Linked DNA regions of Arthrobacter globiformis. The main gene of each other region encodes a partner of the protein of the gene in region 2 in a complex. Links are inferred from orthologs where the notes say so. Each region holds a gene or a part of one and is shown on either strand. Other genes may lie near its edges.

What was found. Proteins that work in one complex are often made in the same cells at the same time.
Region 1: the proteins of rpsG (region 2) and tig are in contact, whole or in part, in a crystal structure (PDB 3GTY), measured with the Thermotoga maritima proteins. The link is inferred for Arthrobacter globiformis from one-to-one orthologs. Residues at the interface, in WP_004081843.1 of Thermotoga maritima: Lys34, Lys52, Lys55, Glu59, Arg62, Gln63, Glu66, Asn67, Lys69, Val71, Arg95, Ala109, Lys110, Lys111, Gly112, Arg113, Pro114, Glu117, Glu121, Ile124, Ala125, Tyr127, Asn128, Asn129, Thr130, Gly131, Lys135, Asp139, Arg142, Met143; in WP_004081061.1 of Thermotoga maritima: Glu122, Val124, Val129, Leu130, Tyr133, Glu188, Gly259, Ile262, Tyr263, Glu266, Ser270, Glu273, Gln274, Glu277, Arg308, Gln311, Ile312, Ser315, Tyr316, Glu325, Arg329, Arg336, Leu363, Phe366, Trp367, Arg373, Leu377, Arg381, Leu384, Glu387.

The regions. Positions count from the first base shown.
Region 1 is NZ_JAUSZX010000001.1:3,192,212-3,197,070, reverse strand. The notes cover bases 1-2,822. They hold tig (trigger factor), read left to right. Parts: upstream 1-626; coding sequence 627-2,018; downstream 2,019-2,822. Other genes in these bases: QFZ23_RS14905 (ATP-dependent Clp protease proteolytic subunit), read left to right, coding at 2,262-2,822; QFZ23_RS14925 (winged helix DNA-binding domain-containing protein), read left to right, coding at 1-193. Also shown: more of QFZ23_RS14905, read left to right, coding at 2,823-2,876; QFZ23_RS14900 (ATP-dependent Clp protease proteolytic subunit), read left to right, coding at 2,915-3,574; ATP-dependent Clp protease ATP-binding subunit ClpX, read left to right, coding at 3,776-4,859. UniProt on the Bacillus subtilis protein: Involved in protein export. Acts as a chaperone by maintaining the newly synthesized protein in an open conformation. Functions as a peptidyl-prolyl cis-trans isomerase.
Region 2 is NZ_JAUSZX010000001.1:3,776,863-3,783,904, forward strand. Bases 4,077-7,042 are described here. They hold rpsG (30S ribosomal protein S7), read right to left. Parts: upstream 5,812-7,042; coding sequence 5,341-5,811; downstream 4,077-5,340. Other genes in these bases: fusA (elongation factor G), read right to left, coding at 4,077-5,271; rpsL (30S ribosomal protein S12), read right to left, coding at 5,813-6,187; QFZ23_RS17760 (DNA-directed RNA polymerase subunit beta'), read right to left, coding at 6,601-7,042. In the rest of the region: QFZ23_RS17730 (GH1 family beta-glucosidase), read left to right, coding at 1-1,378; QFZ23_RS17735 (hypothetical protein), read right to left, coding at 1,424-1,549; tuf (elongation factor Tu), read right to left, coding at 1,711-2,901; more of fusA, read right to left, coding at 3,157-4,076.

The DNA of each region.
Region 1 (4,859 bases), 590 kb from region 2 along the record:
CGACGGCGTTGTCCGCGGACTGTGGCACCATCGCCGTTCCGGAAAGAAAGTGGAGATCACTGCCGAGCTGTTCCAGTCGGCGGGGGCATCTCAGCTGGAGGAGCTGGCCCAGCAGGCGGATCGGGTGGGAAACTTCCTCCAGTCGGAAGCGCGCCTCACCCTCGGCACGGTGGATGTCGGGGGTCACGCCTAAGCCCCCGGCATCACCATGGGCAGCCTTAACGTGAAAGAGGCCCCTCAGCGAGGGGCCTCTTTGGTGTGGAGGGGACGACGGGAATCGAACCCGCGTAATCAGTTTGGAAGACTGAGGCTTTACCATTAAGCTACGTCCCCGAGGAAAGCGTTCCGGCGCACTGGCCTTTGGGCTTTTCTTCGGCGGCTGTTCAAGCCGGATATAACTAAACCTAATTCATGCCCCACGTGTCAAATGTGCAAACGCGGCAGGGATGAACGTAGACTGTCCTGTGCATTACGGGGTGTAGCTCAGCTTGGCTAGAGCGCCTGCTTTGGGAGCAGGAAGTCGCAGGTTCAAATCCTGTCACCCCGACTCTGCGGCCCGGGCCCCAGGCCTGGTCACAACAACGCGTTTGCAGAACCCATCCAACAAAACCAGGAGTACTTAGACCGTGAAGAGCGCTGTCGAGAACCTCACCCCCACGCGGGTCAAGCTCAATGTTGAGGTCCCCTTTGAGGAATTGAAGCCCAGCATCGACGAGGCATACAAGACTGTTGCTTCGCAGATCCAGGTCCCTGGCTTCCGTAAGGGCAAGGTTCCTGCCAAGCTGATCGACCAGCGCGTCGGCCGCGGTTACGTCCTGGAGACGGCCATCAACGAGGGCCTCAACGGCTGGTACCAGGCTGCCGTCCAGGAATCCGGCATCCGCCCGCTGAGCCGTCCCGAGGTTGAGATCACCGAGGTTCCGGACCCCTCCGCCACCGACGGCGAGCTTAAGTTCCAGGCCGAGGTTGACGTCCGCCCCGAGATCGAACTGCCCGACTACGCCGGCATCAAGGTTGAGGTTGCCGCAGCCGAGTCCTCCGACGCCGATGTCGACAAGGCCCTCGATGAACTGCGCGGCCGCTTCGGCACGCTCAAGACCGTGGAGCGCCCCGCCGCTGACGGCGACTTCCTCAGCATCGACATCACCGCAAGCATCGACGGCGCCGAGGTCGACTCCGCTTCCGGACTGTCCTACCAGGTTGGCGCCGGCACCATGCTCGAGGGCATGGACGAGGCCGTCACCGGCCTGAGCGCTGACGAGGACGCCATCTTCGACACCACCCTCGTGGGCGGCGACCACGCCGGCGAGTCCGCCCAGGTCAAGGTTGTTGTCAAGTCCGTGAAGGAGCGCGAGCTGCCCGAGGCGAACGATGACTTCGCCCAGCTGGCTTCCGAGTTCGACACCCTGGCCGAACTGCGCGAGGACCTCGCCAAGCAGGCCGCCGACTCCAAGGTCGTCGAGCAGGGCGTCGAAGCCCGCGACAAGGTCCTGGACAAGCTCGTCGAGCTGGTTGAGGTTCCGGTTCCGGAATCTGTCGTCGAAGAGCAGCTCGAGCAGCACTTCAAGGCCGAGAACTCCCACGGTGAAGGCGAGCACGACACCGAAGAGCACCGCGCCGAGGTCAAGGCCAACACCGAGCGCGCCTTCCAGAACGAGATCATCCTCGACGCCATCGCCGAGAAGGAAGAAGTGGGCGTCAGCCAGAATGAGCTGATCGACTACATCGTCACCACCGCCAGCCAGTACGGCATGGACCCGAACCAGTTCGCCCAGATCATCGACCAGAGCGGCCAGGTTCCCATGATGGTCTCCGAGGTCCGCCGCCGCAAGGCGCTGGCCGTCGTCCTGGGCCAGGCCGAGGTCACCGACTCCGAGGGCAACAAGGTCGACCTGAGCGACTTCGTCCGCCCCGGCGGCGAAGAGGCTCCGGCCGTCGAAGCCGAAGCAGAAACCGAAGCTGAAGAGGCAGCCGGCGAGGCCGTCGCGAACGACGACCCCGCGGCCGTGAAGTTCTAGCAGCTGCACGCATCAGTGCCGCCAGCCCCCGGGTCCTCGGATCCGGGGGCTGGCGCGTTAACGGCCGGTGTACAGCTCCCGCGGCCAATCGTGCGCCGTCAGCGAACAGCGCGATTCCGGCGAACAAATCCGCCCCGAAAGCGGTTAGTGTCCAAGTAGTGAAGTTCAGTGATGTCGTTCAGTGATGTCACCGTCACCAGCGAGAGGTAAGTACAAATGTCACAGCAAGCAGCGGCCCCCCGCATGGCAACCGTCGATCCTGCAGCCCAGGATAACTACATCTACAACCGCCTGCTGAAAGAGCGCATCATCTGGCTTGGCTCCGAAGTCCGCGACGAGAACGCGAACGCCATCTGCTCACAGCTGCTGCTGCTTTCCGCCGAGGATCCCAACAAGGACATCTACCTCTACATCAACTCTCCCGGCGGCTCGGTGACGGCCGGCATGGCCATCTACGACACCATGCAGTTCATCCCCAATGACGTCGTTACCGTCGCCACCGGCCTGGCTGCGTCCATGGGACAGTTCCTGCTGTCCTCCGGCACCAAGGGCAAGCGGTACGCCACCCCGAACGCCCGTATCCTGATGCACCAGCCTTCCGGCGGCATCGGCGGAACGGCTTCGGACATCAAGATCCAGGCCGAGCTGATCCTCCACATGAAGAAGATCATGGCTGAGCTCACCGCGGACCAGACCGGCCAGACGGTGGAAACCATCCTCAAGGACAACGACCGCGACAAGTGGTTTACCGCCACCGAAGCGCTCGAGTATGGCTTCTTCGACAAGATCTCGGCGCACGCAGGGTCTGTCGCCGGCGGCGGCGGAACCCAGAACGCTTCATCCAACGGCCAGAGCTAACCGGCATCAAGACAGAACTGAATCCAGGAGCAATGAACATGAACTACAATTTCGGATCGTCTGCCGGTAACCTGCCGACAAGCCGTTACGTTCTGCCGCAGTTCGAGGAGCGCACGCCGTACGGCTTCAAGCGACAGGACCCCTACACCAAGCTCTTCGAGGACCGCATCATCTTCCTCGGTGTCCAGGTGGACGACGCCTCTGCCGATGACGTCATGGCACAGTTGCTGGTGCTGGAGTCCACGGACCCGGACCGCGACATCACCATCTACATCAACTCGCCAGGCGGCTCCTTCACGGCCATGACCGCGATCTACGACACCATGCAGTACATCCGCCCTGAGATCCAGACCGTGTGCCTGGGCCAGGCGGCAAGTGCCGCTGCCGTGCTGCTGGCCGCCGGAACGCCGGGCAAGCGGCTGGCGCTGCCCAACGCCCGCGTCCTGATCCACCAGCCGGCGCTGTCCGGCGGCCAGGGCGGACAGGCATCGGACCTGGAGATCCAGGCGGCCGAAGTCATGCGCATGCGGACCTGGCTGGAGGACACCCTGGCCAAGCACTCCGGCCGGACGCCGGAACAGGTCAACAACGACATCGAGCGGGACAAGATCCTCACCGCCGCAGAGGCACAGGATTACGGCCTGATCGACCAGGTTCTCGATTCCCGCAAGATCAAGCCGCAGGCACTTGCCCGCTAAATACGGGCGCATGCCGGGTAAATGGCAGTAACGGACGCCGGTGCGGTTTATATCTTTGAACCGCACCGGCGCCCGGTTTCCACCCCTCGGGCCGAATGTGACCTAGAGTGGATGTAATCATTGCCGGATCCGCCAGGTACGGCCGTGATTCCAGCAACCGGTGCAAGCTGCCCTTGCGGCAAGATACTAAGGGGTTCACATATGGCTCGGATTGGCGAGAGCGCGGATCTGCTCAAGTGCTCTTTCTGTGGCAAGAGCCAGAAGCAGGTGCGCAAGCTCATTGCCGGGCCCGGCGTCTACATCTGCGACGAGTGCATTGAGCTCTGTAACGAGATCATCGAGGAAGAACTCGCAGAGGTCGCCGATCTGGGCAGCTTCGAACTGCCCAAGCCCCGCGAGATCTTTGACTTCCTGCAGGAATACGTCATTGGCCAGGAACCCGCCAAGCGTTCCCTCGCCGTCGCGGTTTACAACCATTACAAGCGGATCCAGGCCGGTCATGCGCCCAAGAGCGGCACATTGGCGGACGGCGTCCACCACGACGACGTTGAAATCTCGAAGTCCAACATTCTCCTGATTGGCCCCACCGGCTGCGGCAAGACCTACCTTGCGCAGACCCTGGCGCGCCGGCTGAACGTGCCCTTTGCCGTTGCCGACGCCACCGCCCTGACAGAAGCCGGGTATGTGGGCGAAGACGTGGAGAACATCCTCCTCAAGCTCATCCAGGCCGCCGACTATGACGTCAAGAAGGCCGAACAGGGCATCATCTACATCGACGAGATCGACAAGATCTCGCGCAAGAGCGAAAACCCCTCGATCACCCGAGACGTTTCGGGCGAGGGCGTGCAGCAGGCGCTGCTGAAGATCCTCGAAGGAACGGTTGCCTCGGTTCCACCGCAGGGCGGCCGCAAGCATCCGCACCAGGAATTCATCCAGATCGACACCACCAACGTCCTCTTCATCGTTGCCGGCGCCTTTGCCGGCCTGGAGGACATCATCGGTTCACGCTCCGGACGCAAGGGCATCGGTTTCGGCGCGCCGCTGAACGAGGTCAAGAACACCGACTCCTACGGCGAAGTGATGCCGGAAGACCTGCTGAAGTTCGGGCTTATTCCGGAGTTCATCGGCCGCCTGCCGGTCATCACCACCGTGTCCAATCTTGACCGTCCGGCCCTGATCCAGATCCTGTCCACGCCCAAGAACGCCCTGGTCAAGCAGTACCAGAAGATGTTCCAGCTGGACGGCGTGGAGCTGGTGTTCGACGACGCCGCCCTGGACCTGATTG
Region 2 (7,042 bases):
TTTCACGCTGGGCGTCGCTGCCGCCGCCTTCCAGATCGAAGGCGCCCTTGCGGCAGACGGCCGCGGACCCTCGGGCTGGGATGCCTTTGCGGCCACACCGGGCAACATCCTCAACGGGCATTCGCCGGAAGTGGCCTGTGACCACTATAACCGCGTGCCGGAAGACGTTGCCCTCATGCGCGAACTCGGCATCGACTCCTACCGCTTCTCGATCTCATGGCCCAGGATCCATCCGGAGGGCCACGGGGCAGCCAACCCGCGGGGCCTGGACTTCTACGACCGGCTGGTCGACCTGCTGCTGGCGGCCGGCATCGCCCCCATGGCCACGCTCTACCACTGGGACACTCCCCTCCCCCTTGAGCGCGATGGCGGGTGGATGAACCGCGCTACGGCCGAGCGCTTCGCCGAGTACGCGGCGGCAGCCGGCAGGCGGCTCGGTGACCGGGTGGCGCAGTGGGTCACGCTTAACGAGCCCGTGTCCGTCACGCTGAACGGCTACGCACTCGGCGTCCATGCGCCCGGCCGCGACCTGCTGTTCAAGGCGCTGCCTTCGGTCCACCACCAGCTGCTCGGCCACGGACTCGCGGTCCAGGCCCTGCGCGCCGCCAGCGTGGCGGGGACCATCGGCGTCACCAACCTCCACTCCCCCGTACGCCCTGCCACCCGGCGGCTGGCGGACAGGCTGCTGGCCAAGGTCTTCGACCTTGTGCTCAACCGTATGTACGCCGATCCCATCCTCCTGGGGCGCTACCCCGCCCCGCCGCTTGCCGCCCGCCCCTGGTTCAGGTTTTTGTCCCGGACGTCCGACGACGACCTCCGCCTGATCAGCCAGCCGCTGGACTTCTACGGGGTGAACTATTACTACCCTGTTCGCGTCGCCGCCGGTCAGGGACCGACGGGCACCCCTGCAGGCAATGCGCAGGCCATGGCACGGGTGCCGTTCCATCTCGCGGCCTTCCCCGAATACGCCACCACCGGATTCGGGTGGCCGGTGGCGCCGGAGCATCTGGGCGTCCTGCTGCGGGAGCTCAAGGACAGGTACGGGTCGGCCTTGCCGCCGGTCTACATCACCGAGAGCGGTGCAAGCTTTCCGGAGCCCGAGCATGTCACCGGGCCTATCGCGGACTCGGGGCGGATCGACTACCTGGCGCACCATCTTGACCAGGCGATGAACGCCACTGCGCCCGGCGGCATCGCGCACGACGTAGAGCTGCTCGGCTACTTCGTCTGGACGTTCATGGACAACTTCGAATGGGCCGCCGGGTATTCACAGCGCTTCGGTCTGGTGCACGTGGACTTCGAGACCCTGAAACGGACGCCCAAGAAATCCTTCTATTGGCTGCAGGCAGTAAGCCGGGCACGGGCGCGCACGGCCTGAGGGCGGACGGGTGTGCGGGCGTCGGACCCTTATTGGGTCCCGGCGCTACTGGTTCTTGTTCGCCCGGTTGATCCGCTTGGCGCGTTCAATCTCGTGGCGGAAGTGCTTCTTCGCCCAAACCACGCCCACCACCACGGCGGCAACCACCAGCAGGAAAATTAGCCAACTCATGATGCTCCCTCTTTGTGACGAATCTGTCGCGAGCCCCAACCATATCAGGGCTGGGCGCGGTCCACAGGCAGGAACTGCAGATACAAAAACAGCCCCGCTGCCAGTAGCAGCGGGGCTGTTTTTGAAGATCAGGCCGATAACCGGCCTGTAATCAGCAAGAGTTACTTGATGATCTTGGTGACACGTCCCGAACCAACGGTGCGGCCGCCTTCACGGATTGCGAAGCCGAGGCCCTCTTCCATAGCGATCGGCTGGATGAGCGCAACGGTCATCTCAGTGTTGTCGCCAGGCATAACCATTTCCGTGCCTTCCGGCAGGGTGATAACGCCGGTCACGTCCGTGGTACGGAAGTAGAACTGCGGGCGGTAGTTCGAGTAGAACGGGTTGTGACGTCCGCCTTCGTCCTTGGAGAGGATGTAGACGTTGGCCTCGAAGTCGGTGTGCGGGGTGATGGAACCCGGCTTGACGACAACCTGGCCACGCTCGACGTCGTCGCGCTTCAGACCGCGGAGCAGGAGGCCACAGTTCTCGCCGGCCCATGCTTCGTCGAGCTGCTTGTGGAACATCTCGATACCGGTAACGGTGGTCTTCTGGACCGGGCGGATACCGACGATCTCGACCTCAGAGTTGATGGCGAGGGTACCGCGCTCGGCGCGACCCGTCACAACCGTGCCACGACCGGTGATCGTGAAGACGTCTTCGATCGGCATCAGGAACGGCTTGTCGCGGTCACGTACGGGGTCCGGAACGGACTCGTCGACAGCAGCCATCAGGTCCTCAACGGACTTGACCCACTCCGGGTCGCCTTCCAGAGCCTTCAGGCCGGAAACGCGAACAACCGGTGCTTCGTCGCCATCGAAGCCCTGCGAGCTCAGGAGCTCACGAACTTCCATTTCAACGAGGTCGAGGAGTTCCTCGTCGTCAACCATGTCTGCCTTGTTCAGCGCGACCAGCAGGTAGGGAACACCAACCTGGCGGGCGAGCAGAACGTGCTCGCGGGTCTGAGCCATCGGGCCGTCAGTAGCGGCAACCACGAGGATTGCGCCGTCCATCTGAGCAGCACCGGTGATCATGTTCTTGATGTAGTCAGCGTGACCCGGAGCGTCTACGTGTGCGTAGTGGCGCTTCTCGGTCTGGTACTCAACGTGGGAGATGTTGATGGTAATGCCGCGCTGACGCTCTTCCGGAGCAGAGTCGATCGACGCGAAGTCACGCTTCTCGTTGAGAGTCGGGTACTTGTCGTACAGCACCTTGGAAATGGCGGCCGTCAACGTCGTCTTACCGTGGTCAACGTGACCAATGGTACCGATGTTAACGTGCGGCTTAGTCCGCTCGAACTTTGCCTTTGCCACAGGTTCCTCCTAGAACGTTTTTCAAATGGCTTACCTTCGACCGCGCTTGTCGCGGCAGAAACTCCAGTAAGTCTACTTGGGGGGCTTTGGATTGATGAAATTGCAGATTCAGGAACTAATACTAGTGCCTAGAGCCTGTTCGTGCTGATGGCCGGAACCGGGCCGGAACCAGTGTTCCGGCCATCCGCACTAAGTGTGTTCCGCAGGGAAACGCACCTGGTTTTTCGCAGCTTGTCGCGTGGACAGTCCTGGGGACTATTCGCCGCGGGACTTCTGGATGATCTCGTCGGCAACTGCCTTCGGGACCTCGGCGTAGCTGTTGAACGTCATGGAGTACACAGCGCGGCCCTGGGTCTTCGAACGCAGGTCACCGATGTAGCCGAACATGCCGGACAGCGGTACGTGTGCGCGGACAACCTTGACGCCCTGGGCATCCTCCATGGACTGCATCTGGCCACGGCGGGAGTTGAGGTCACCGATAACTTCACCCATGTATTCCTCAGGGGTGCGGACCTCAACATCCATCAGCGGTTCGAGCAGAACAGGGTTCGCCTTGCGTGCGGCTTCCTTGAAAGCCATACGGCCGGCGATCTTGAACGCCATTTCCGAGGAGTCAACATCGTGGTACGCGCCGTCAACCAGCGTTGCCTTGATGCCAACAACCGGGTAACCGGCCAGGACACCGTCATTCAGTGCGTCCTGGATACCGGCGTCGACCGACGGGATGTACTCGCGCGGAACGCGGCCACCGGTGACCTTGTTCTCGAACTCGTACAGCTCGCCTTCCGCAGTGTCCAGCGGCTCGATCGCGATCTGGATCTTTGCGAACTGGCCGGAACCACCGGTCTGCTTCTTGTGCGTGTAGTCGTGACGCTCTACAGCACGCTTGATGGTCTCGCGGTAAGCGACCTGCGGCTTGCCAACGTTTGCCTCGACCTTGAATTCGCGGCGCATGCGGTCCACCAGGATGTCCAGGTGGAGCTCGCCCATGCCGGCGATGATGGTCTGGCCGGTGTCTTCGTTGAGGGAGACCTGGAAGGTCGGGTCCTCAGCGGAGAGCTTCTGGATGGCCGTGGAGAGCTTCTCCTGGTCACCCTTGGTGTTCGGCTCGATGGCAACCGAGATCACGGGCTCCGGGAAGCTCATGGACTCGAGGACGATCTGGTTGGAGGAGTCGCACAGGGTGTCGCCCGTGGTGGTGTCCTTCAGACCGATCGCTGCGTAGATGTGGCCAGCGGTAGCGCCCTCAACGGGCATTTCCTTGTTGGCGTGCATCTGGAACAGCTTGCCGATGCGCTCCTTCTTGCCCTTGGTGGAGTTGACCACCTGTGCGCCTGCTTCCACGTGACCGGAGTACACGCGGATGAAGGTGAGCTGACCGAAGAACGGGTGCGCAGCAATCTTGAACGCGAGAGCGGAGAACGGCTCTTCAGCGGACGGCTTGCGGGTCAGTTCCTTCTCTTCGTCGCGGGGATCGTGACCGATCATCGGCGGGACGTCGAGCGGGTTCGGCAGGTAGTCGACGACTGCATCGAGCATCGGCTGAACGCCACGGTTCTTGAACGCGGAACCACAGAACACCGGGTAGAGCTCGGAGTTGATCGTCATCTTGCGGATGCCGGCCTTGAGTTCGTCGATGGTGAGTTCTTCACCTTCGAGGTACTTCTCCATGAGTTCTTCGGAGGCCTCTGCAACGGTCTCCACGAGAGTTGAACGGTATTCCTCGGCCTTGGCCTTGAGGTCTTCCGGGATCTCGCGGATTTCGTACTTGGCGCCCATGGTGACGTCACCCTTGGCATCGCCGGGCCACACCAGTGCGCGCATGTAGAGCAGGTCCACGACGCCGATGAAGTCGTTCTCGGCACCGATGGGCAGCTGCATGACCAGCGGCTTGGCGCCGAGGCGGCTGACGATGGTGTCTACGGTGAAGTAGAAGTCAGCGCCGAGCTTGTCCATCTTGTTGACGAAGCAGATACGCGGAACGTTGTACTTGTCAGCCTGGCGCCAAACGGTTTCGGACTGCGGCTCAACGCCTTCCTTGCCATCGAAGACGGCAACTGCACCGTCGAGGACGCGCAGGGAGCGCTCAACCTCAACCGTGAAGTCCACGTGGCCCGGGGTGTCAATGATGTTGATCTGGTTGTTTTCCCAGAAGCAGGTCACGGCGGCAGACGTGATGGTGATGCCGCGTTCCTTTTCCTGTTCCATCCAGTCAGTGGTCGAAGCGCCGTCGTGCGTTTCGCCAATCTTGTGGTTCACACCTGTGTAGAACAGAATGCGCTCGGTGGTGGTGGTCTTGCCGGCATCGATGTGGGCCATGATGCCGATGTTGCGGACCTTACTAAGGTCTGTAAGCACGTCCTGTGCCACGGTGTCTCCCTTTCGGATGGACTACGCGTTCGCCGCCGGCTCGTCTGAGCCGGCGGCGTCCGGGAAGTTTTACCAGCGGTAGTGGGCGAAGGCCTTGTTGGACTCGGCCATCTTGTGGGTGTCTTCGCGACGCTTCACAGCGGCACCGAGACCGTTCGAGGCATCCAGGATTTCGTTCTGGAGACGCTCGGTCATCGTCTTTTCGCGGCGGGCCTTGGAGTAGCCGACCAGCCAACGCAGGGCGAGGGCGGTGGAGCGGCCCGGCTTGACCTCAACCGGAACCTGATAGGTGGCGCCACCGACACGGCGGGAGCGGACCTCGAGGGAGGGCTTGACGTTGTCCATGGCCTTCTTGAGGGCTGCAACGGGGTCGCCGCCGGACTTCGCGCGGGCACCTTCGAGGGCACCGTAAACGATGCGCTCTGCGGTGGACTTCTTGCCGTCAACCAGCACCTTGTTGATCAGCTGGGTGACCAGCGGGGAGCCGTAGACGGGATCTGATACGAGCGGCCGCTTGGGGGCCGGACCCTTGCGAGGCATATTACTTCTTCTCCATCTTTGCGCCGTAGCGGCTGCGTGCCTGCTTACGGTTCTTGACACCCTGGGTATCGAGGGCACCGCGGACGATCTTGTAGCGGACGCCGGGGAGGTCCTTCACACGACCACCACGGACGAGCACAATGGAGTGCTCCTGGAGGTTGTGGCCAACACCGGGGATGTAGGCGGTAACTTCGATGCCACCGTTGAGGCGCACACGTGCAACCTTACGCAGAGCCGAGTTCGGCTTCTTCGGGGTGGTGGTGTAGACGCGGGTGCAGACACCGCGGCGCATGGGGCTGCCCTTAAGCGCGGGAGCCTTGGTCTTTGAGACCTTCGGCGTGCGGCCCTTGCGGACCAGCTGGTTAATCGTAGGCACTTTCGTGTTCTCCGTTTTATCCGGAGCGGCCTCTGACAGCCGCTCTCCTGTTTCTTTGCCTCGCCGCCCGAGCTTTGAAGAAGTCTCCAGAGCAGCTGAGGCGAAGCCTTGATGTCGGATTCGCATGCGGAGGACCCTGCAGCTCTCGGCCGCAAATGTCCCTAGGCATGCGAAAATGTGGCATACGTTGCACAAGAACCCTGCAAACCGGAAACGTCGCTCTCGGTCCTGCCTTACGGCTGATACAGCCTTCTAGCAAATACCGGGCGCACTCATCCACTGCCACAATAACAATTGGTCTCAAGTTTAGCACGGACTGCCCTGAGGCCTTAATCCGGGCGGATTGCGGGGACTGAAAGGCCCCGTTCCCACAGCCGTGGAAACGGGGCCCGTCAGTTCAAGGGGTTGACTCGTTACCGGAAGTCGTTGCCCAGGTCGTAGTCATCCAGCGGGATGGCGTGGAACTCAGGAGCTCCGTCGCCGCCCAGCGTGTCGTAGGAGAAATCGCTGAATGCGCTCGGGCCGGTGAACAGGTTGGCCTTTGCTTCTTCAGTCGGTTCCACCGTGATCTCGGTGTAGCGCGGGAGGCCCGTGCCGGCCGGGATCAGCTTACCGATGATGACGTTCTCCTTGAGGCCGAGCAGAGGATCGCTCTTGCCTTCCATGGCCGCCTGCGTCAGGACGCGGGTGGTCTCCTGGAAGGACGCTGCGGACAGCCAGGACTCGGTGGCCAGCGACGCCTTGGTGATACCCATGAGCTCGGGACGTCCGGAAGCCGGAGTCTTGCCCTCGGATACAACACGGCGGTTGGCGTCCTCGAACCGGCTGCGCTCGGCCAGCTCACCCGGGAGCAGG